3 regions of the Pseudoalteromonas sp. BZK2 genome follow, and region 1 is predicted to be linked to each of the others. Evidence: predicted binding sites of a transcription regulator. Region 1 holds the regulator's gene; each other region holds the start of a gene.

Region 1 (7,609 bases):
TACAAGAAATTGAGCAATATATAAATCAAGATTTCGATAATGCTTGCCAATTAATGTTCCAATGTACAGGTCGTATTATTGTGATTGGTATGGGCAAGTCTGGCCATGTAGGTAATAAAATTGCTGCAACCCTTGCAAGTACTGGCACTCCGGCATTTTTTGTTCATCCTGGCGAAGCTAGCCACGGTGATTTAGGAATGATCACCCGCGACGATGTGGTGATGTGTATTTCAAATTCAGGTGAGACCAGCGAAGTACTCAGTATTATCCCTGTTATTAAGCGCATTGGCGCAAAAATGATTTCATTAACAGGCAACCCAGACTCAACAATGGCAAAACTGTCTGATGTTCATGTGTGCATCAAAGTTAGCCAAGAAGCGTGTCCGTTAGGCCTTGCCCCAACGGCAAGCACCACTGCAACCTTGGTTATGGGCGATGCAATGGCGGTTGCGCTACTAGAAACCCGAGGTTTCACTGCCGACGATTTTGCACTTTCGCACCCGGGTGGCAGCTTAGGTAAACGTTTATTACTTACATTAGATGATGTGATGCACGCAGGCGACGCAACGCCAATCGTTAGCGAAATCCAAAGCATCAAAGATGCATTGATTGAAATGTCAGCCAAAGGCCTTGGTATGACCGCAGTGATTGGTGCAGATGAAAAGTTAGCCGGGTTATTCACTGATGGTGACTTACGCCGTATTTTAGAACAGCGCATTGATATCCATAACACGGCAATTAGCCAAGTGATGACCCGCTCATGCACGACGGCTCGCCCTGACATGCTTGCGGCTGAAGCTTTAAATATTATGGAGCATAAACGTATTAATGGTTTAATTGTGGTGGATCAAAGCAACACACCAATTGGTGCCCTTAATATGCAAGACTTATTAAAAGCAGGAGTTCTCTAAGCAATGACATTCGCCGAACTATACCAGCCCCTGAGCCCTGATGTGAGTCAGCGTGCTCAAAAAATAAAACTATTAATCTGTGATATTGATGGTGTTTTTTCTGATGGTCGAATTTATTTGGGTAATAATGGCGAAGAGCTTAAAGCATTCAATACTAAAGATGGTTTTGGTATTAAAGCACTCATTAATAGTGGCTTTGAAGTGGCAGTGATTACTGGCCGCCATTCACAAATAGTTCAGCAGCGAATGACTAGCCTAACAGTTCAGCACATTTATCAGGGACAAGAAGATAAGCTGATTGCTTATCAAGAGTTAAAGGATAAACTGGGGCTGACAGATGAACAGATTGCCTATATTGGTGATGATGGTCCAGACTTACCAGTTATGGAAAAAGTTGGCTTTGCTGTCGCAGTAAACGATGCACACCCGCTTATCAAGAAGCTGGCTCATTACACCACATTATTACCGGGTGGCTTTGGAGCCGTGCGTGAATTAACTGATTTACTGATGTTAGAAAACGGCAAGCCGTTAACTAGCGATGGAACCAGCGCATGAATATAGCCCGTATTTTACTGAGTATTGTTTTTGTCTGTTGCATGGTGTGGTTATGGTACCCGTACTTTAACCAGTCAACTGATACAATAACTAGTGAAGACGAGATCATCGCAACGCCTGATTACACTGCCGTTGCTCTAAAGCAAACAGCTTATGACGAGCAAGGTAAAATTAGTCATAAAGTGGCAGCTGCAAAAATGGAGTTGTATCAACAATTAGGGTTTACCTTTTTTGAACAACCTATTTTTACTATTTATAGCGATCAGCAAGTTTGGCAAGTAAGAGCCAAAGAAGCTACTTTATACGAAAATGATCAGCTGATTTTTGAAGGGGATGTAGTTGCTAAAAACTTAACCCATAACGGTATGATCGAAGATATAAAAGCAGAAAATATTAATGTCGACATTGATAAAATGACGATGTTTTCAAAGCAACCTGTAACACTAACAGGACCGAATTTACAAATTACCGGTAAAGGCTTAAAAGCCGATTTAAAAGCCGAAATTGTTGAGTTAACTAACCATACACGAACCATATACTATGACCAATAAACTGAAGAAATTACTCCTGATCCCAAGCTTATTGATTGCCTTTTCGGGCGCAGCTGCCGAGCAAACAGGCGCTCAAATTAGCATTAGCTCAGATCGCCAAATCGGTAAACTAAAAGATGGCGTTGGCATATTCGAAGGTAACGTAGAGATCGTGCATGGTGATCGTCGCATTACAGCAGAGCGACTTGAGGCACATGGCGGTGACACCGAAGGTACAGTCGAATTAATTATCGCTACAGGCAAACCAGCTTACTTCGAAGAAAAGCAAGCTGATGGTACCGTGATGAGCGCCAGCGCCGAAGAAGTTCGTTATGATGTTGCGAAACGCTTCTTAACACTCAATGGCGAAGCTGAAGTCACTCAAGCGGGTCAAAAAGTAACGGCAAAAAGCATTACCTATGATATGGCTCAACAGCTGATCAGCGCAGAAAAAGACGAAAACTCAACAGATCGTGTACACACTATTTTAGTGCCTGTAGAAAATAAAAAAGACGATAAAGGCCAACCATGAGCACATTAAAAGCAGAGCTTTTAGCTAAAAGCTACAAAGGCCGCCAAGTGGTTAAAAATGTCGGTCTTGAAGTTGAAGCGGGCAGTATTGTTGGCTTGTTAGGGCCAAATGGTGCAGGTAAAACAACGACCTTCTATATGATTGTAGGCCTCGTACCAAGCGACAAAGGAAAAATAAGCATCGATGATAACGATATCACGCTTTTGCCAATGCACAGCCGTGCGCGCTTAGGTATTGGTTATCTACCACAAGAGTCGTCTATTTTTCGAAAATTAACAGTTTACCAAAACTTGATGGCCATATTAGAGACCCGCAAAGATCTTAACAAAACAACGCGCGAAGAGACGCTTAACAACTTATTAGATGAATTTAGCATTCAACATATTCGCGATAGCCAAGGTATGGCACTGTCAGGTGGTGAACGACGCCGCGTTGAAATTGCACGTGCATTAGCCGCTAATCCTAAATTTATCCTTTTAGATGAGCCTTTTGCTGGTGTTGATCCTATTTCGGTGTTAGATATAAAGAAAATTATTGAGCACCTAAAAAATCGTGGTATTGGTGTACTTATTACTGACCATAATGTTCGAGAAACCCTTGATGTTTGTGAAAAAGCCTACATTGTTTCTCATGGGGAGCTAATTGCATCAGGGACACCTGAGCACGTATTAGCTGACCAAACTGTACGTGATGTTTATCTAGGCGAGCAATTCAGGCTGTAACCATTACGCCACCGACTAGAGCATCTGCTAGACTTATACAATGACAATAAATCGATAACAGTGTCTTCACCGTTACCGATAACTTAAAAAGGATTGTTAGGGATACATGAGGCAATCATTACAGCTGCGCATGGGCCAGCAACTTACAATGACTCCACAACTGCAACAAGCCATTCGCTTGTTGCAGCTCAGTACATTGGATCTCCAGCAAGAAATTCAAGAAGCGCTTGATAGTAATCCTCTGCTTGAAGTGGAAGAAGCGGATTACAACGAAGAAAGCATCGGTAAGAATGAGCAAAAAGCGGAGTCTGACGATGTACAAGTCAGCGCGTCTGCCGACGAAGCACCTAGCGAATTCGAGCAAGAAAGCAGTGATGCTCTGAGTAAGGATACGGTTAGCGATGACTTAGCTATGGATGTTACGTGGGATGAGTACATGAGTGCCGCCCCATCAACATCGTCTGGGCCAATGCCTGAAGACGAGTCTATTTACCAAGGTGCTTCAACAGAAACACTGCAAGAATATTTAATGTGGCAACTACAGCTCACACCATTTAGTCCTACCGATGAAGCGATTGCCGTTGCCATCGTTGAAGCTATCGATGACTCAGGTATTTTAACGGTTAGCTGCGAAGATATTGTCGAAAGCTTTAATCAAAATAATGATGAAGAAGAAATCGAACTTGATGAAGTTGAAGCTGTCTTAAAAAGAATACAGTTATTCGATCCAGTTGGTATCGGCGCGCGAAGTTTACAAGAGTGCCTGTGTATACAACTTCGTCAATTCGATGCCAATACGCCATATTTAGCTGAAACTAAAATGGTTTTATCTGAGCATATCGAATTATTAGCAAGTCGCGACTATCGCACTTTAATGAAAAAGACTAAGCTTAAAGAAAACGAGCTTAAAGAAGTGATGACGCTCATTCACAGCTTAAATCCTAAGCCTGCGGATAGCATAGTACGCGAAGAATCTGAGTACGTCATACCCGATGTATCAGTGAAAAAAGTGAAAGGCCGCTGGGTAGTCGAGTTAAACCCAGATTGTATGCCAAAAATTAGAGTGAATAGCCAATATGCAGCGATGTCTCGCTCTGTTAAATCAAGTAGCGACAGCCAATTTATTCGTTCTCACTTACAAGAAGCAAAGTGGTTTATTAAGAGCTTAGAAAGCCGTAACGATACTTTACTAAAAGTGACCAACTGTATCGTGCAACAACAGCAAGCTTTCTTTGAACATGGCCCAGAAGCAATGAAGCCAATGGTGCTAAACGATGTCGCTGAAATGGTCGAAATGCATGAATCGACGATTTCTCGGGTTACAACACAAAAATATATGCATACCCCAAGGGGAATTTTTGAGTTGAAATATTTCTTCTCAAGCCATGTCAGCACCGAAAATGGTGGTGAGTGTTCTTCTACAGCAATTCGCGCTTTAATCAAGAAGTTAGTTGCTGCAGAAAACTCGGTTAAACCATTGAGTGATAGCAAAATTGCAGATATATTGGCTGAGCAAGGAATTAAAGTAGCTAGACGTACAATTGCAAAATATCGTGAGTCTCTAGCAATACCTCCGTCTAATCAGCGTAAAAGTCTGATTTAGACGTTTTACATAGAAGGAAAATGCTTATGCAACTAAATTTAACTGGTCGTCACGTAGAAGTCACTGATTCATTAAGAGACTATGTAAACACTAAGTTCGCAAAACTAGAAAGGCATTTTGATCATATTAATAATGTTCATGTCATTTTAGATGTAGAAAAATTAAGCCAAAAAGCAGAAGCAACTTTACATGTAAACGGAGGCGAGTTGTTCGCTTCTACAGAACATCAAGATATGTACGCAGCAATTGACTCATTGATCGATAAACTTGATCGCCAAGTCATTAAGCATAAAGAGAAATTAGCTCGACATTAAATTATGAAACTTAGTTCACTTACTAATCAGGACTGCAGCAAAGCTGCGGTCCTTTTTAATAGCAAAAAAAGAATTCTTGAGTATATTAGCGAGTTAGCTCACCAGCAGTTTCCTCATTTATCTCAACAAGATATCCTAGATGCTTTTCTGAACAGGGAAAAGTTAGGTAGTACAGGTATCGGCCGAGGAATAGCTATTCCCCACGGTCGAATGAGTGGTGCTGATGAACCTCATGCATTTATTATTGTCAGTGAATCTCCCATCAATTTTGATGCGATAGACAATCGTCCCGTTGATATTTTTGTGGCACTCATCGTACCAGATGGCGATTGCCAGTTGCACTTGAAGACCTTGTCAACAATTGCTGATAGACTTAAAGATAAAGATTTTTGTAAACAGTTGCGAAGTGCTACAAGCGATCAGCAACTATTTCAAGTAATTGCATCAGAGGCATAAATGGAATTAATAATTATCAGCGGTCGCTCAGGCTCGGGGAAATCGGTCGCTTTACGAGTTCTTGAAGACTTAGGCTACTACTGTGTTGATAATATTCCTGTCAACCTATTGCCCTCGCTCGTGCGAAGTGTTTCTGATAATTATGACAAAATTGCCGTCAGTATCGACGTACGTAACTTACCGAAAGAGCAGCAAGAGTTTAATGATATTCTTGAGTACCTGCCAGGTTTTGCAAACCCAACACTATTCTACCTAGATAGTGATGATCAAACCCTAATTAAGCGTTTTTCTGAAACTCGCCGTTTGCATCCATTATCGATTGATTCTTTACCGCTTGATCTTGCCATTAAACAAGAAAAAATCTTGCTTGATGTGCTGATCACCCGCGCTGACTTTATGATTGATACCACTGATTTGAGTGTTCATCAGTTAGCAGAATCAATTCGTGAAAAGATTTTAGGTAAGAAAGATAAAAAACTGATTATTACGTTTATGTCGTTTGGTTTTAAGCATGGCATTCCAAAAGAAGCTGACTACGTTTTTGATGCACGCTTTTTACCGAACCCACACTGGGAGCCTGATTTAAAGCCACTAACCGGCCTCGATCAGCCTGTCAGGGATTATTTAGCTAGCCACAGCATAGTGCAAAAATTCACTTGGCAGATTCAAACCTTTGTACAGACTTGGTTGCCACATCTAGAGCGCAACAACCGCAGTTACCTAACCATTGCAATTGGTTGTACAGGAGGCCAACACCGTTCTGTTTACTTAGCGCAAACAATTGGTGAAAGCTTTTCTAAAACTCATGCTAATGTAAAAATTCGCCACCGCGAACAAGATATCTAACTAGGCACCAACAATGCACGCTGAAGATACCTTTTTAATTCAAAACAAACTTGGCTTACATGCTCGCGCTGCGACTGTTTTAGCGCAACTAGCACTGCAATTTGATGCCAAAATTACACTTTTTCAAGATGAGAAAGAAGCTGAAGGCGACAGCGTGTTAGCGTTAATGCTCCTTGAAAGTAGTCAAGGAAAAGAGGTTCGTGTTGTATGCGAAGGTCCTGACGCTGACGCTGCATTAACGGCAATCGGCGAATTAATTGCGCAACGCTTTCACGAGCAAGAATAGCATTTGCTAAGACTTCAAGGTTTACGGTAAACTTACTTCGGATATTTAAAATTCCCTTTAAATATCCTACTTTTATATCGCTCGCTTTTCTAAATTACAAAACTCTTAATAAATTTATCGCAGTGCGACGATATCTCTGCAAATACACTACAAAGCAACTATGCTGTATTTGCATAGCCTATTTAAACTTTTTTCAGTTGTAAGGACGCCAATGCCAGAAGCCTTTGAACAAGATTACCCACTACAACAACTCAAACAAGTGACCAAGTCACTCAATAGTGGTCAATTTGTTCAAGTGCGCGGCATGTTAGCCAAAACGGCACCTTGTGATACAGCCCTTTTACTTGAGTCTTCTCCCCATAAAATTCGTCGTATGCTTTGGCAGCTGGTTGACCCAGATGTCCGTGGTGATGTTCTAGAAGAACTCTCTGAAGATGTACGTCTTGGCATTATTGCCCAGATGGAGCCTGAGCACATTGCTGCTGCTACAGAAGATATGGACGACGATGACTTAGGTGAGGTTTTACGTAGTCTTCCTGATACCGTATATCAAGACGTTGTTAGCGCGATGGACTCGCAAGATAGAGAAAGGGCAACTCAAGCGCTTTCTTATCAAGAGCGCTCAGCCGGTGCCCTGATGAACAGCGATACGGTAACCATTCGTCCTGACGTTACTCTCGATGTTGTACTGCGCTATTTACGCTTACGAGGTGAGCTACCAGAGGGTACCGATGACTTATATGTAGTTGATAAGCATAACTGCTTTTTAGGCGCGCTTTCATTAACTACATTGCTGACCAGTCCTTCAGATAAAATTGTTCGTGATTTAATGGATGAAGACTGTGAGTCAATCC
Region 2 (7,609 bases), on a different contig from region 1:
TTTTGCATCATCTTCTGCGCGAATAAATCGGCCGAGTTCTGGGTAGGTGCGGTAAGCTTTTTGGTAGTCTTGCTCTGTGCCCATTACCCGTGAAGCATGGCTTTTATTGCCATACTCTGCTGCACCCGAAAAGCGCCAAGTAAACATAAGCGCAGTAAAGGTTTCAGCTTCTTTCACGCGTGCTTTTAGAGTTAGAAAGTCGCTGTAGGTTAACTTTGCTTGTTGCCCTACCATTTCTTTTTCTACGCTAGTGTAAGGCTTTATATTGGTGACATCTGGAGACATATCAGCAAGCTGATCATTAATTTGCTTGGTAAACCCTTGCATTACTGCTACCACGGTCACAACTGCAGCAACACCAATAATAATGCCCAAGCAGGTAAGGGCACTACGCATTGCATTGGCTTTAATTGCCATCAGTGCTGCTTTTGTGCCTTCCATTACAGCGATAGCAGATTTAAACATGTTGTCTTGCTCCTTCGCCTTTGCGGGTATCACTAACAACTTTGCCATCAACTAAACGAATAACACGTTGGCAGTGATCAGCAATATCTTGTTCGTGAGTAACCAAAATAATGGTGTGTCCTTCGTTATGAAGCTCATCAAACAGCGCCATGATTTCAGTGGTGGTTTTACTATCTAGGTTACCGGTAGGCTCATCACCAAGTAGAATATGGGGCTTAGTAACTAGTGCGCGAGCTATAGCGACACGTTGACGTTGACCACCAGAAAGTTGGCTTGAAAGGTGATTCACCTTATCGCCAAGACCAACCCGTTGTAATGATTCGAGCGCTTGTTGCTTTCGCTCTTTGGCTGAGATAAATCGATACACTAAGGGCTGCATAACATTTTCAAGGGCGGATGCTCTTGGTAATAAATTGAAACTTTGAAAAATAAAGCCAACACTTTCATTACGCTGATGAGCAAGCTCCGTTTCGGTCATGCGCTTTACGAGCTTATCTTTTAAATAGTAGTCACCACTGGTGGGAGTATCTAAGCAGCCAAGCAAGTTCATCAGGGTTGATTTACCTGAGCCGGAAGGGCCAATAATGGCAACATACTCATTTTGAGCAATTTCAATATTAATATCATCAAGGGCTTTGAAAACTTGTTCGCCCATTTTGTATTGTTTATTGATATTACTGAGTTTGATCACCACAGACATTAGCTAGCACCTTTTTCAGGGCTGTTTTTAACGGCTACCGTATCACCCTCTTTAAGTGAGCTAAGTGGTCTAGCTGGGCCGATAACAATACGATCTCCTTTTGCAACACCGCTGGTTAGTGCTTGTTCGATATCTGAAGAAATACCTACCGTAACAGCTGTTTTAGTTACTGTGTTATCTGCGTTAAGCTTCCAGACAAAGTAGCTATCATCCTCTTTTTGAATAGCTTCAATAGGCAGTTTTAAGCCGTTTTCGGCAATGCTTGTGGCGATTTCTGCGCGGCAGCTCATTCCGGCATAAAGCTGGCGGTCAGTGGCATCAAGCAGTACCTTGACTTTAAATGATAAGCCTTGTGAACCAGCTTGATTTTTTGCTGATGTGCCAATGTTTATGACTTTACCAGTAAAAGGTTGATTTGGGTAAGCGGCAGCATAGATATCTGCATGTTGGTCTAGTTTGATACCGGCAATATCGGTTTCATCCACTCGAAGTTCGGCTAATATTGCGCTGGGGTCAGCTACTAGCATCAAGTCTGAGCCAATAATGTTGGTTGTTCCCGCAATAACGGTTTCACCTTCTTTAATATTTACCGAAGCAAGTAGGCCACTCATTGGAGCGCGAAACACGCTTTTATTTAAACGGTCTTCAGCAATCAATAGTGATGCTTGGGCTTGGTTGTAAGCTTCACGTTTTGCTTCAATATCTATTTTTGCTAAATCGCGGGCATTTTGTAGGTTTTCATACACTTCTTGGCCAGCAAGGCCAACTTCATAAAGCTCTTTTTGGCGGCTTAATTGGCGCTCAATATTTTTTAATCGGGTTTCGCTATGTTTAATATCGATTTCGGTCGCACGAAGCACGGCTTTATTGCGGGCAACTTCAGATTCAAACGCGGTCGTATCTAAGCGCATAAGAATATCGCCTTCAGTGACACTTTCACCTTCTTCTACAAATACTTTAGCTACACGGCCAGTCACTTCTGAGCGCAGTTGCACTTGGGTGTTAAAAACTAGGTTACCAGAGGCTAAAATTGAATCGGCAATATTGCCTTGTTCAACTTCTGCAATATGCATTTCTGGTGCATCTTTATTGCCTGTGACTTGTTTTGAGATTAGTAAAGCGACAAATGCCGTAACAGCGAGGCCAATTATAATGGCTTTTTTCATCTTTCTTCCTTGGAAGTTAAGAGCGGCATATTGCCGCTCAAAGCAGAATTAAACGAGAGCGATTACAGTCCAAATACCGTAAATAACAATACTTGGTAAGGCTGCAAACAGTAGCGCCTTATTGAAAGTGAAATTAGTCCAGCTTTTTAAACCGATAGCTGCGATGAAAATACCCCAAATAGAAAAGATATTGAGACTTTCAAGTAAGGTGTAGAATGGGTGGCCAATTTCTAAACCAATTAAAAGTTGGTTAATCGAAGCATAGTTAAATAACGTCTGTGAGATTTGGTCGGTACTCGCAGTTAATACTAAGATGAGTAAACCTAGGCTTGAAATAATCATTGGCATCATAGTCCACACACCAAAGCCATACCACGCACCATAGCCATAATTAGCTTCTGGGTCTTGCTTAGATACAAATAGGTAGTAGCCTGCCATTAGAGCATTAATAACAGCCAAACCAATAATGCCACCAAACATAGCAAACCATACTTGCATATCTATGGTTTGCTCCATGCTTTGGCGAATCATTTTTTGTTCTGCAATGGTGGCATCAACACTGGCCGCTGCCACTTGTTGATCTATTAAAAACTGCGGGTCAGCCTTATTGTAAAAAGCAAACATGCTGGCAGCGAGAATGCCGGCAAGTAAAATAAAGGCAACAAAAGACCAACCTTTTGCTTCTTTTAAACCATTAAAGGCTTTGCTTGGGCTGATAAAAATATCAACCAAAGCAGTCATAACATTTGACGATTTCATTTTTTATTCCTTGTTTTATAACATTTGTTTTTAGGTACTAAAATATCCTGTTTAGTAACAAATTAGCAATCTATTTTGTAACTGTATGTTAACAGCTGTGATTGGTAAATCTGTGATATGGTTAAAGAGTTAATTTGAGTCGAATTTATTAGGAAAAGTAGGTCGTTATGGTGAATAACAATGATCGTTGTATTGATGAGTTGGTATTAGGGTTCTGGCGTTTGCTAGATTGGCAGATAACGCCCCAGCAATGCTTAAGTTTTTTAGAAAATGCAATTGAAATGGGGGTGTCACATACCGATCACGCTGACATTTACGGTGAATACGGTTGTGAAGCTGAATTTGGTAAAGCACTTAAACTAAAACCAAGTATTCGTGATGAAATCAAAATAATCACAAAGTGTGGTATCAAGCCTGCGTTTGCAAGCCTAGGGCTACAAGGCAAAGCAAATCATTATGATTCAAGTGCCGCGCATATTATTGCCTCGGCACAGCAGTCACTTAAAAACTTCAGCACTGATCGTTTAGATGTATTACTTATTCATCGCCCTGATTACTTGATGAACGCCGATGAAATGGCACAAGCATTTAATACCCTAAAAGCAAATGGTGATGTGCTTGACTTTGGTGTATCTAATTTTACCCCATCGCAACTTAGCTTGTTGCAGTCGCGTTTAGACTTTGAGCTTGTGACTAATCAAATTGAGTTTTCTCCGTACGAAATGAAAGCCCTTGATGATGGCAGCTTAGACCAATGCCAATTGCTTGATATCAAACCTATGCTTTGGTCTCCATTAGCTGGGGGTCGCTTATTCTCAAGTGAAGATGAAAAAGCGGTGCGTTTACGTGCAGTGTTGGAGCAGGTTGGGGCTGAAATTGGCGCCACAGCCATTGATCAGGTTGTTTATGCTTGGCTGTTAATGCACCCAAGTGCACCATCTGTGGTACTTGGTACGGGTAATATTGAGCGTGTTAAATCAGCTGTTGACGCTAAGCAGCTTACTATGAACCGCGAGCAATGGTATCGCATTTGGCAAGGCTCAACTGGTCATAGTGTACCATAAGTGTATTGATATAAATGAGAAAAGGGCCTTAACGGCCCTTCGTGTTGCAGCAAGTAACACATTCTTTATAAAGTGAAGTCAACCGCGTAAGCGACGTACACTTTTACATCTGAACCATCAATGTCGTTGTCTGAAAGACCGAAAGTAAAGCCGTCTTTCGACACTGAAACACCGTAGTCGATGATGTCATCATCACCAATGAAATCCCCTGAGTAATGACCTAGGTGAAGGGCCATTTCTGCACCGGTACTGCCAACTGGGAAACTGTAGTCAGCATTTAAATATAGAGAGTCACCAAAATCTGTACCGTCACCGCTTGCTGCTGATGTTGCTAGGACTGCTGCACCAAAGGTGAAGCTACCCATGCTAATGCTACCGTAGATTTCAGAGAAGTCTGCATCTGTGTAAGATGCTGCATCTGGGTATGCATAATAAATGTAGCCAACATCGTAGCTAAAGGTTTCATTGATTTCACCGCCAAAACCAGCATAAAGGTCTAGCTCGTAAGTCATGTCGTCAGCCCAGCTAGCATTCGACACCCAAGTACCCGCATAAAAGCCAGATTCACTTGCGTAGTCGATACCACCTTGGATTGCAGCATCACCGCCGCCTTGCTCTTGACCACGCCATAAGTAGTTTGAAGTTGCCGCAGCGTTTGCTGTGACTTCTGCATAGCTATATGTTGAGCTCAAAGTTAATAGCGCAAGGGCGCTTGCTGCGACCGTTTTTTTTAGTTTTAGCATGTTTCTGTATCCTGTTGTTATGTTGATTTTGTCCCATTTTCAGATTGCAGTCTGGTTATTATTTGAGGACATTTTCTATGTGTTGTCTGGATACGATATTGCACTGGTTGTGCCAAGTTAATTTCTAACGGGATATTTTATGCTTAAAGGCTTTAAAAACAGGCTTTTAAACTTGTTTAATTGTGAAAAGGATAGTTATTTGAATTGTTCATGCGCACATGTGTGGTGCAAAAAATAACCCGGTTGCACAATTGCGAAGCAACCGGGTTTTGCTTATTTGAGAGTAACTTAGCCGAAAATTGCACGCATTAGACTAATGGTTTCTTCAACACTGCGGCCTTTTTCAACTTCACTGATGATTGAATCGCGCTTAGCTTTGATATGTTCAGGGATATCATCACTTGCTAGTGCGCGGTCTACCAGTATCTCAGCTGATTCTTTGCCACGGCGTACGGTCTTTTTACCTGCTGAGCTCGTGGTACTCTTAGGTTTGTTTAACAACTTAATATAGTTTGAGTTATCAGCGGTACTTTTATCTGCATAATAAAAGAAGCTAGGCAATAGGGCTTTGATTTCAACCAGAGATTGTTCAAGCTCATTTGCTGCACTGGCCATTTTGAACCAAGGCATGTTATGTATTGCTTCGATAACATCTTGCCAGTAGCGCTCAAAATCACGGTTATTAAGCTTAGTAATACCTAATGCCGCACAAAGGGCATCAAGTTTACTATTTACGATTGGTGTAAACACGTCAGGTCGGCGCATCGCAAGCAAGCGAGTAGCAGGAGCAAGCGTTGGCTTTTCATCGCTGCCATTAAACGCCATGAAGTAAGCAACCATAAAATGCTGATAATGTTCTTGCGTTACTTCACCCTCAAGTGGAATGTGTGCAAGCGCCTCATCGAACGCACCTGGTAAATCACTCAACATTTGGTGGAAACCTTTCGCGTTCTTAGTAGAAGCAAACCATTCAACGTCGAAGTTATAGCTACTTGGATCAAGCGAGGCACTGTGTTTACCTGAAAACGCTAAACGGTCTTCTGGGATCATCTCTTTTAGGGATTGCGATTTAATTGCAGCAATGTACTTAGCTAAGCGTAGTTGCTCATCAAGGGCTACAAGCTCTTTATGCTGCTCGATGAAGCCTGCAATAACAGGCCATGGCGCAACCCTTAATGTTTTTAGCTGCAAAAAGCTGATTGCAGAAATTAATAAGTCATGAAGTTTTTTAAGAGTGGGTAATTGCTTATCTTCTAACAGATCGTAGTTAATGCGATCGCGGCTTGCACTTAATAGCTCATAGCACCAACCTAAAAAGTCTTGAGGGTGGTTTTCTACTTTGACTGCCATTAGGTTTAAGCTGATATCAGAGGCTTGCTTGAGGATATTTTGATAAATTTGACTTTCTTGCTCGCCAAGCGCCATTTTTGACGGTGAAATAAGCAGTTTCTTCATGCTTAATCGATACTCCAGTTTTGACCAAATTGGGTTGTTTAATTTTAGTACACAGGGTGCAAAAACAACAGGGTCGTGCATCATACCGAAGTAATGAAATGATGCAATCTTACTGATAATTTATAAGTAAGATTGCGACTGACGTGGTTTATTAATCATTGTCATCGAGTGTAAATAATTGCTCAACACTGAGTTCAAAGTGAGCAGCAATTTTTAACGCGATAATCACCGAGGGTATAAAGCGGCCTGTTTCAACTGTGCTAATGGTTTTACGTGATACTGCAATGGCATCAGCAAGTTCTTGCTGCGATAATCCCTTTTCTTTGCGGAATTTAGCGATATTATTTTGCACTTTTATACCTAGTCTCTACTTTGCCAAAGAATTGATACGCCATATATCAAACACATCAAGGCAAGGTAAAATGTGGCCATCATGCTATGAGATACATTTAAAGCAAGTTCATCAGACAATAAAAAAATAGCCCCCATGCTAAAAAGCAATCCAAGCACAACATGTTTATAAGCGATGGTATCAATCGTATTTAAAAATTCATCCTTATAAGTAAGGCGATAACCAAGTTTCCATGTAAATCCCCCTCTAATCACAAACATAAAGAAAGATCCTAAAAATGCGGCAACACCAATAAACAGTAAAAATACTGATGTTTGCTTGAGCATTGGGTAAACACTAATAATTAATAACGTGACTCCCATGAATATTGAAAACCATGCGTTATGACTCATAAACTTTTCTTCCGTTTTGATATCTTGCTTAGACATAATCGTTTCCTTTTATTTTAAACTCAAATGTAACCTACAGGTATCAATGTAACCCTAGGGTATCATACGGTCAAGATCTTTTTGTAACCTACAGGTATCAAAAAGTTTCAGCGCTGATTCATATTCTTGTACCTAAGCTTGTTTACAAACCTTTTTGTGTGTTGGGCAATGCATTTGCGCCTAACTCCCGCTATGATATGAACATTGTTTGCCCATTTTTAAGGATGATTATGAAAACCTTACTGAAAATTGTTGGTGTCATCTTCGTATTACTGATTGCATTGGTAGTCGCTGCACCATTTCTCATACCTACAGACGCGATATTTAATAAAGTATCGGAGCAAGTAGAACAAACCACAGGTCGAAGTCTGACTATTAATGGCGATAAAAAGCTGTCGGTATTTCCATCATTAAAACTCGAATTGAATGATGTGCACTTTGCCAATATGCAAACAGGCTCGCAAAAAGATATGGCAA
Region 3 (7,609 bases), on a different contig from region 1:
CAGGTTCGTTGTTTGATAGTTATTCGGCAAATGACTTGTACTCAGATAAAAAGGCATTACGCGCCGGCGATATCATCACTGTTAAATTGCAAGAGTCTACCCAAGCAACTAAAGCGGCAAAAACTGAAACCGACAAAGAAACAGATGCTAGTTTAGACCCTGTTATTGGGCTTGGCGGAAACCCGGTTAACATTGGTGGCGACAGCATTCAGTTTGGTATTGGCTCAGGGGCATCGTTTAAAGGCGATTCAAAGTCTAACCAATCAAATAGCTTATTTGGTGATATTTCTGTCAATGTGATGCGTGTTTTACCGAATGGGAACTTGGTTATTCGTGGTGAAAAATGGCTCACTTTGAATACTGGTGAAGAATTTATTCGCCTAGAAGGTTTAGTTCGTCCTGAAGATGTGCAAGCAGATAACACGGTAACTTCCAATCGTATTGCTAATGCGCGAATTCAATACTCAGGTAAAGGGCAAATTCAAGAAACGCAAAGTGCAGGTTGGCTGTCTCGTTTCTTTAGTAGTTCGCTTTTCCCATTTTAGAGGAATAAAGTCATGAATGGGTTTAAATACATCATCGCTCTTTGCTTAATTAGCCTGCAGTTTTCTGCACAGGCTGAGCGAGTCAAAGATGTATCTATGGTTGAGGGCGTACGCTCTAACCAATTAGTGGGGTATGGTTTGGTTGTCGGTTTGCCTGGCACAGGTGAACAAAGCCGATTTACTCAACAAAGCTTTAAAGCCATGTTAAATGGTTTTGGTATCACCTTACCAGATAGCTTAAAACCTAAAATCAAAAATGTTGCCGCTGTGGCTGTGCATGCAGAGTTACCGGCATTTAGAAAACCGGGTCAAACCATTGATATTACGGTTTCGTCTATTGGTAGTGCGGGTAGTTTACGTGGTGGTACCTTATTACAAACCTTTTTAAAAGGGGTTGATGGCAATACCTATGCGATTGCACAAGGCAGCTTAGTTGTTGGTGGTCTAGGTGCGGAAGGGGCTGATGGTAGCCGTGTAATTATTAATACACCCACTGTTGGTCGTATTCCAAACGGTGCCATTGTAGAGCGTGCTATTAAGAGCCCGTTTATGCAAGGTGACTATATTACCTTTAATTTAAATCGCCCAGATTTCACAACAGCAAAACGCCTAGAGCAAACGATTAATGATTTGGTGGGGCCTGACAGTGCTCAGGCAATTGATGCAGCGTCAGTGCGAGTGTTAGCACCGCGAGATGCATCTCAACGTGTTGCGTATTTATCTACCCTTGAAAACTTAGAGTTTAAGCCTGCAGACACAGCAGCAAAAATTATTGTTAACTCCCGCACAGGTACAATTGTGATTGGCAAAAATGTGAAGCTACAGCCTGCGGCAATAACTCATGGTGGTTTAACGGTTACGATTGCTGAGCAGCAAAATGTGTCACAGCCAAATGCTTTAAGTGATGGTGAAACTACCGTTACCAATCAAAGTATTATTGATGTGAACGAAGATGATTCACGTGCTTTTGTATTTAATCCAGGTGTTAATCTTGATGATCTCGTACGCGCAATCAATGAGGTGGGGGCCGCACCGGGTGATTTAATGGCAATCCTTGAAGCTTTAAAAGAAGCGGGGGCGATAAACGGGCAACTGGTTATCATTTAAATTAAAACGCGCTGTCGAGCGCGTTTTTTGTTTTAGTGATTCTTAAATCGTTCAGCATATAAACATCAGTCAAAATCTTGGCCCTGAAGTTACTCCATTCCTGTATCAGTTATTAGCCATTCATTTATAAAGTTTTTTATTGGCGCAATTTTTGCATTTTAATTTTCATTATTAACTATTGTGTCAAAAAGCTGATGGATACTAATCATCTCGACAAGCAAAACTTTTTTGATTTAGGCAACTTAGACTCGCTACGTCAAAGTGCTCTAAAAAGTGATGCCTCTAGCGATGCGTCAAAAGAGGCGCTGAAAAAAGCGGCGGCACAATTTGAATCTATCTTCACTCAAATGCTGCTGAAAAGCATGCGTAAAGCAAATGAAGCGTTTGAAGATAAGGATAGCCCATTTAATTCAAGCGGCGTTAAGTTTTTTGAAGAGATGCATGACCAACAGTTATCGGTTGAGCTTTCATCAAACGGCTCGCTAGGCCTAGCTGACTTAATCGTTCAACAACTCTCGCCAGATGGTAAACAGTTTACTCCAGGTTCTGTGCTTATAACGACGGCTGAGTTCGACAGTGATAAGCGCGCAACCGGTGCAACAAGCGACAGTCACAAGATTAAAGCTGAGCCAAACGCTGTTGCAGATACCGCTGCGAACGAGCAAACAGAAAACCGCTTTGAAGATGCTGAGTCTTTCATTAGCTCTGTTTGGGAGCACGCTAAAAATGCGGCTGAGAAAATTGGTTTAAACCCTGCTGTAATGGTTGCTCAAGCAGCACTTGAAACGGGCTGGGGTAAACACATCATCAGTAAAGCTGATGGCACAAGTAGTAACAACTTATTCAATATTAAATCGGATAGGAGCTGGCAAGGTGATAAAGCAAGCAAAGTCACGCTTGAGTTTGAACAAGGTGTGCCAGTTAAAAAGCAAGCAAGTTTTCGCTCTTATCAATCGATTAAAGACAGTGTGAACGACTTTGTGGATTTCTTAAATGAAAATCCACGTTATCAAGAAGCACTTAATAATACCGCAGAGCCTGCAGCCTTTTTAGATTCGTTACAAAAAGCAGGATATGCAACTGATCCAAATTATGCCGATAAAATTAAGCAGGTATTGAAGCGCGTTGAGCTTCAAAGCGTCGCTGCTTCATTGGTACGTTAAGGAGTAGACCCTCATGTCATTTAGCTTATATGACATAGCAAATGCCGGTGTAAGAGCTAACTCTGAGCTTTTACAAACCACCAGTAAAAACATCGCCAACGTTAATACCGAGGGCTATGTGCGTGAGCGTACTGAGTTCACAACCATGATCGATAACCAAGTCGGTCGTGGTGAAACGTATCGCTTACTGAATGAATTTGCACAAAAGCAATTAAATAGAGATACCTCAAATAAAGCATTCTTTGATCAGTTTGTAACTGAAGCAAGCCGAGTAGATAGCTTGTTTTCTGAAGAGTCAAACAGCTTATCAACCAGTATCAACTCGTTTTTTAACAACGTACAAGAAAGCTTAAATCAACCGTCATCAACAGTTGCTCGTTCACTGGTCATGACGGATGCACAAAACTTAATTGATCAAATGGACAGATTGTCGAGCATTGTGGTTGACCAAAAAGCCGTGGTAAATGAGCAGCTAGAAATCTTCTCTGATGAAGCAAATAACTTAATTCAAAGCATCAGCGAACTAAATACCAAGATTGCATCTGTTCATGGCACTGAACGTGAGTCATCGTCGAGTGGTTTGTATAACGAACGTGATAAAGCAATTCGTGACTTATCTGAGCTGATTGATATTGAAACACTCGATGGCAACAACGGCGAAAAACAAGTTTATTTAGGCTCAGGTCAAGCACTTGTCATGCAAAGCGGCACATTTAACCTGTTTTCATTCAGTGGTGACCCTGATCCGAACTTTAAAGAATTAAAACTTGATGTAAACGGTGGCAAAGCCGTGCCGCTTGATGTTGATGTAAGTAAATTGAAAGGCAAAATTGGTGGCTTACTGGCATTTCGTGACGATATTTTAGTGCCAGCGCAAAATCAACTTGGTCAAATGGGCTTAGCGTTAGCCGATGCCTTTAACCAACAAAATAGCTTAGGTATGGACGCCAATGGTGAAATTGGTGGTGATATTTTTGCTATTCCAACGGTTGATGCGTTCGGTTATCAAGCTAATACGGGCACATCAACAATGACGGCAACGGTTGAGCCGGGACTCGGCAGTGAATTGCCTGCTAGTGACTTTGTTGTAACTTATACGAGTGCTTCAACAGTTGAAATCCAGCCTATTGATAATAAAGGTGAGCCGCTAGGTAGTCCTGCTACAGCAAATATCGTGGGGGGGATCATTGATTCTTCAACAATTACACCTGCAGGAAGTGACTCATTTGGTTTACAGCTTAATGTATCGGGTGCTGCGAATACAGGTGACCAATTTATGGTGAAGCTAAATTCACAAGCTGCAACGACCCTCGAGCTTGCAACTGAACGCCCTGAAGATTTAGCGTTAGCATCACCTATTCGAACTGCTACTGATATTAATAACACCAGTGATGCAAGTATTTCTGCTGGTACAGTTTCAGATATTGATAACTCAACGGGTATTACCGTGGGGCCACCTCCTAGCTTGGCGAATGGCGATATCACACTCGTGAAAACGGCGAATGCTAACGAATATCAAATTACGGACGGGAACGGTACATCGACCTTTACTATTACACCACCTGCTGAAAATATTCTTGCCCAAGCTGGCGCGCCTTATGATACCTATGGGTTTGACTTTAACATTGAAGGATCACCTGCAACAGGTGACACCTTCACAGTAGAGTTTAACACTGGTGGTTTTGATGATAACCGTAATGGTTTGCTATTGGCCGATTTACAAAATGGTGAGCTAGTGCGTCAAAATGTTGAAGCAAGTAGTACTGCTGATAATCATAAAACGTTTAATCAAGCCTATTCAGGCATTGTCACTGATATTGGTGTTGTGACCAGTCAAGCTCAAACCAATGGTGCGGCTTTTACAGCACTAGCTGATCAGTCTGAAGCTTGGTATGAATCACTATCAGGTGTAAACCTTGATGAAGAAGCTGCAAACTTACTGCGCTTTCAGCAATCCTATGCAGCATCGGCACAGGTACTTTCAACAGCACGTACTATTTTTGACACCTTATTAAGTGCGGCGAGGTAATTATGCGTATTTCAAATAACATGATGTATAAGAATAACCTTAATTCTATTCTTAACTCACAGCAAAACGTAAACAAAGCACAAGAGCAGGTTAATACCCAAAAGCGTGTATTAACTGCTGCTGACGATCCTTCCGCAACGGCTCGCGCATTACTTTATAACGATCGCATTCAGGGTAATGAACAGTTCACAAAAAACATTACTATGCTGAATAGCCGCCTAACGACAGAAGAAAGTGTGCTGCAAAATATTAAAGGCGCACTTGAGTCTGCGTATACGTTATCTATTCAAGCTGGTAACGGTGCCTATAGTGATATCGACCGTGAAGGTATTGCTGAAGAAGTTAAAGCATTGCAAAGTACGGTACTTGATTTGATGAATGCAAAGACCGAAGACGGTAAATTTATCTTTTCGGGTTACCAAGATAATACTCCGTCTTACACCTTTAATAGTACGTCTGGACGCTATGAATATGGTGGCGATCAGGGGCAACACAAAATCAAAGTAGCTGAAGGTGTAGAAATTAAATCAAGTGACAATGGTTTTGATACGTTCGAAAAAGTAAATGCTCGATTAAATGTGGCCTCAAACGATGGCACTGTGTCAGGCGGTATCACAAGCTCAAAAATTTATGTTACTGAGCAAGCTGATTTCGATAAGTTTCATCAGGCAAATTACAACGCTGATCCTGCCGCAGCCGCAAATGCTAATACACTCAGCTTTATTACTACCACAGGCACACCTAATACATTTGTTGTGCAGCAAGCGGGTGTAACGATTGATAGTGGCAGCTTTGAAGACGGCAAAATTGAATATCAAGGTATGGAAATTTCTGTTTCGCCTGTTGCAAACGGCCAAGTTGATGTTGACCTTGAAGCACCACAAAAAGAGAATGCGTTAAATACTTTGGATGACCTGATAGCAGGACTAACCAATCCTGATTTAACCCAGGAAGAGTTTGATCAAGTTTTAGCAGATGCCATTGTACAACTCGATAATGCTAAAAATCAGGTTTCACTTGTACAGGCAGGTTTGGGTGGTCGCTTAAATACAGCCAAGAAAATTGAACAATCAAACGGTGACTTAGATACTAGCAATAAAGCTGCAAAAGCTGAGCTTGTTGAGCTTGATATGGCTGAAGCGATTACTGAACTCACCAAACAAGAAACATCACTGCAAGCTGCACAGGCAACATTTGGCCGTTTGGCTAACCTTTCTTTATTTGATTACTTATAATTTTTATAGGTTAAGCTCATTTTATGAGCTTAACCTATAAAACCTTCCTTAAGATTCACACTTTAAAAGTGCTTTTAGTGCTTTCTTTTTAGTATTTATATCTTTAGTAAAACATCGTGATAGCGGCTTTCAAGGTAACCAGCAGCCATGTTTAGCTAAAGTTTTAAAATATTTTTCCTTTAAATACAGCGCGTTAAATAAAAAATGAAAAATTGTTTAAAAATTCACTAAAGGATTTTTTTACCGGACCGATAACTTAATTAACCAAGCAACGTAGCAAATAACCGCTACGGCTTAATTAGAGTAAGTTTGAGAGTAAATGATAAGTTTACTTCGGGAGAAATATCATGGCACTTTATGTAAATACAAATGTTAGTTCATTAAACGCTCAAAGACAATTAATGAATTCTGGTAACTCACTTGACACTTCATTCAAGCGTTTATCATCAGGTTTTCGTATCAACAGCGCAGCTGACGATGCGGCTGGTCTACAAATTTCAGACCGTTTAACATCACAAATTAACGGCCTTAACCAAGGTAACCGTAACGCAAATGATGGTATCTCTTTAGCACAAACAGCTGAGGGTGCTCTTGATGAAGTAACATCAATGTTCCAGCGTATTCGTACGCTTGCACAACAAGCTGCAAATGGTTCAAACACTGATGAAGACCGTTTAGCACTACAAGAAGAGATCCGTTCTTTAGCATCAGAAGTAAATCGTGTGGCTGAAGATACTACTTTTGGTGGTCAAAACCTGCTTGATGGTTCTTATTCTGCAAGTTTTCAAGTCGGTGCTGATGCAGTTCAAACAATTAGCTTCAGCATGAAAAATGTTGGTGGTACAGCAAATTCACTAACTGCTAACGGTGGTTTTACAATGTCAGGTATTGCCGGTGTAGCTTCTGGAGTTACAGGAAAAGGTATGTCCACTCTTGCTGCAGGAATTAGTGATGTAGGTACAGGTTTGACTGCTGCAACTGTTGGCTTCTCAGCTTTTGGTGCAACAACAATCAGCGTGTCTTCTCAGGTTAATGCACAACAAATCTTGGCTGGTATGGATGCAATGATTGCGGTAGTTGATAAAAAGCGTGCAGAGCTAGGTGCGGTTCAAAATCGTTTCCAATCAACGATTCGTAACCAAGCTAATATCTCTGAAAACTTAAGTGCAGCTCAGTCTCGTATTAAAGATACCGACTTTGCGACAGAGACAGCTAACTTAACTAAGATGCAAATCTTACAACAAGCTAGCCAAACAATCTTAAGCCAAGCGAATCAACGTCCTCAAGCAGCATTAAGCTTACTAGGTTAATAGTTTGAGTTAAAGTGAAGTCAAAACTTTGACTTAAAAGAAAAGCGCCTTTGTCTAATGGGGTATTAACAAAGGCGCTAGATTAGGATTATAAAGCGGAGGCGCTCAAAATCCTGACAGTAGTGTTCTAACATTTGTAAGAACATAAAATATAAAGCACAAATTATGCCATAATTTGTGTCAATTGAACCCACTCTTAAACTTATCTCTTAAAAAGGCT

Evidence for each region. Region 1 encodes sigma-54, which starts transcription at its own class of promoters, with help from an activator protein. Its sites were predicted from a motif close to GTTGGCACGNNNNTNGNNT; they were not measured.
Region 2: a site for sigma-54 is predicted at 4,996-5,014, ahead of BIZ38_RS09435 (TorF family putative porin). Genes of this name have one in related genera too.
Region 3: a site for sigma-54 is predicted at 1,791-1,809, ahead of flgJ (flagellar assembly peptidoglycan hydrolase FlgJ). Genes of this name have one in related genera too.

Annotation. Positions count from the first base shown of each region.
Region 1 covers NZ_JACSOG010000041.1:14,835-22,443, reverse strand. Annotated here, with positions in the region: gene BIZ38_RS18850 (KpsF/GutQ family sugar-phosphate isomerase) at 1-911, shown strand, start outside; gene kdsC (3-deoxy-manno-octulosonate-8-phosphatase KdsC) at 915-1,466, shown strand; gene lptC (LPS export ABC transporter periplasmic protein LptC) at 1,463-2,017, shown strand; gene lptA (lipopolysaccharide transport periplasmic protein LptA) at 2,007-2,528, shown strand; gene lptB (LPS export ABC transporter ATP-binding protein) at 2,525-3,250, shown strand; gene BIZ38_RS18825 (RNA polymerase factor sigma-54) at 3,357-4,853, shown strand; gene hpf (ribosome hibernation promoting factor) at 4,880-5,167, shown strand; gene ptsN (PTS IIA-like nitrogen regulatory protein PtsN) at 5,171-5,623, shown strand; gene rapZ (RNase adapter RapZ) at 5,624-6,469, shown strand; gene BIZ38_RS18805 (HPr family phosphocarrier protein) at 6,483-6,755, shown strand; gene mgtE (magnesium transporter) at 6,967-7,609, shown strand, end outside.
Region 2 covers NZ_JACSOG010000012.1:125,089-132,697, forward strand. Annotated here, with positions in the region: gene BIZ38_RS09410 (ABC transporter permease) at 1-465, opposite strand, end outside; gene BIZ38_RS09415 (ABC transporter ATP-binding protein) at 458-1,165, opposite strand; gene BIZ38_RS09420 (efflux RND transporter periplasmic adaptor subunit) at 1,165-2,331, opposite strand; gene BIZ38_RS09425 (YIP1 family protein) at 2,380-3,090, opposite strand; gene BIZ38_RS09430 (aldo/keto reductase) at 3,261-4,154, shown strand; gene BIZ38_RS09435 (TorF family putative porin) at 4,220-4,897, opposite strand; gene BIZ38_RS09440 (hypothetical protein) at 5,186-6,352, opposite strand; gene BIZ38_RS09445 (helix-turn-helix transcriptional regulator) at 6,504-6,704, opposite strand; gene BIZ38_RS09450 (hypothetical protein) at 6,713-7,132, opposite strand; gene BIZ38_RS09455 (AsmA family protein) at 7,363-7,609, shown strand, end outside.
Region 3 covers NZ_JACSOG010000013.1:7,646-15,254, forward strand. Annotated here, with positions in the region: gene flgH (flagellar basal body L-ring protein FlgH) at 1-545, shown strand, start outside; gene BIZ38_RS09595 (flagellar basal body P-ring protein FlgI) at 558-1,652, shown strand; gene flgJ (flagellar assembly peptidoglycan hydrolase FlgJ) at 1,847-2,815, shown strand; gene flgK (flagellar hook-associated protein FlgK) at 2,829-4,844, shown strand; gene flgL (flagellar hook-associated protein FlgL) at 4,847-6,079, shown strand; gene BIZ38_RS09615 (flagellin) at 6,427-7,389, shown strand.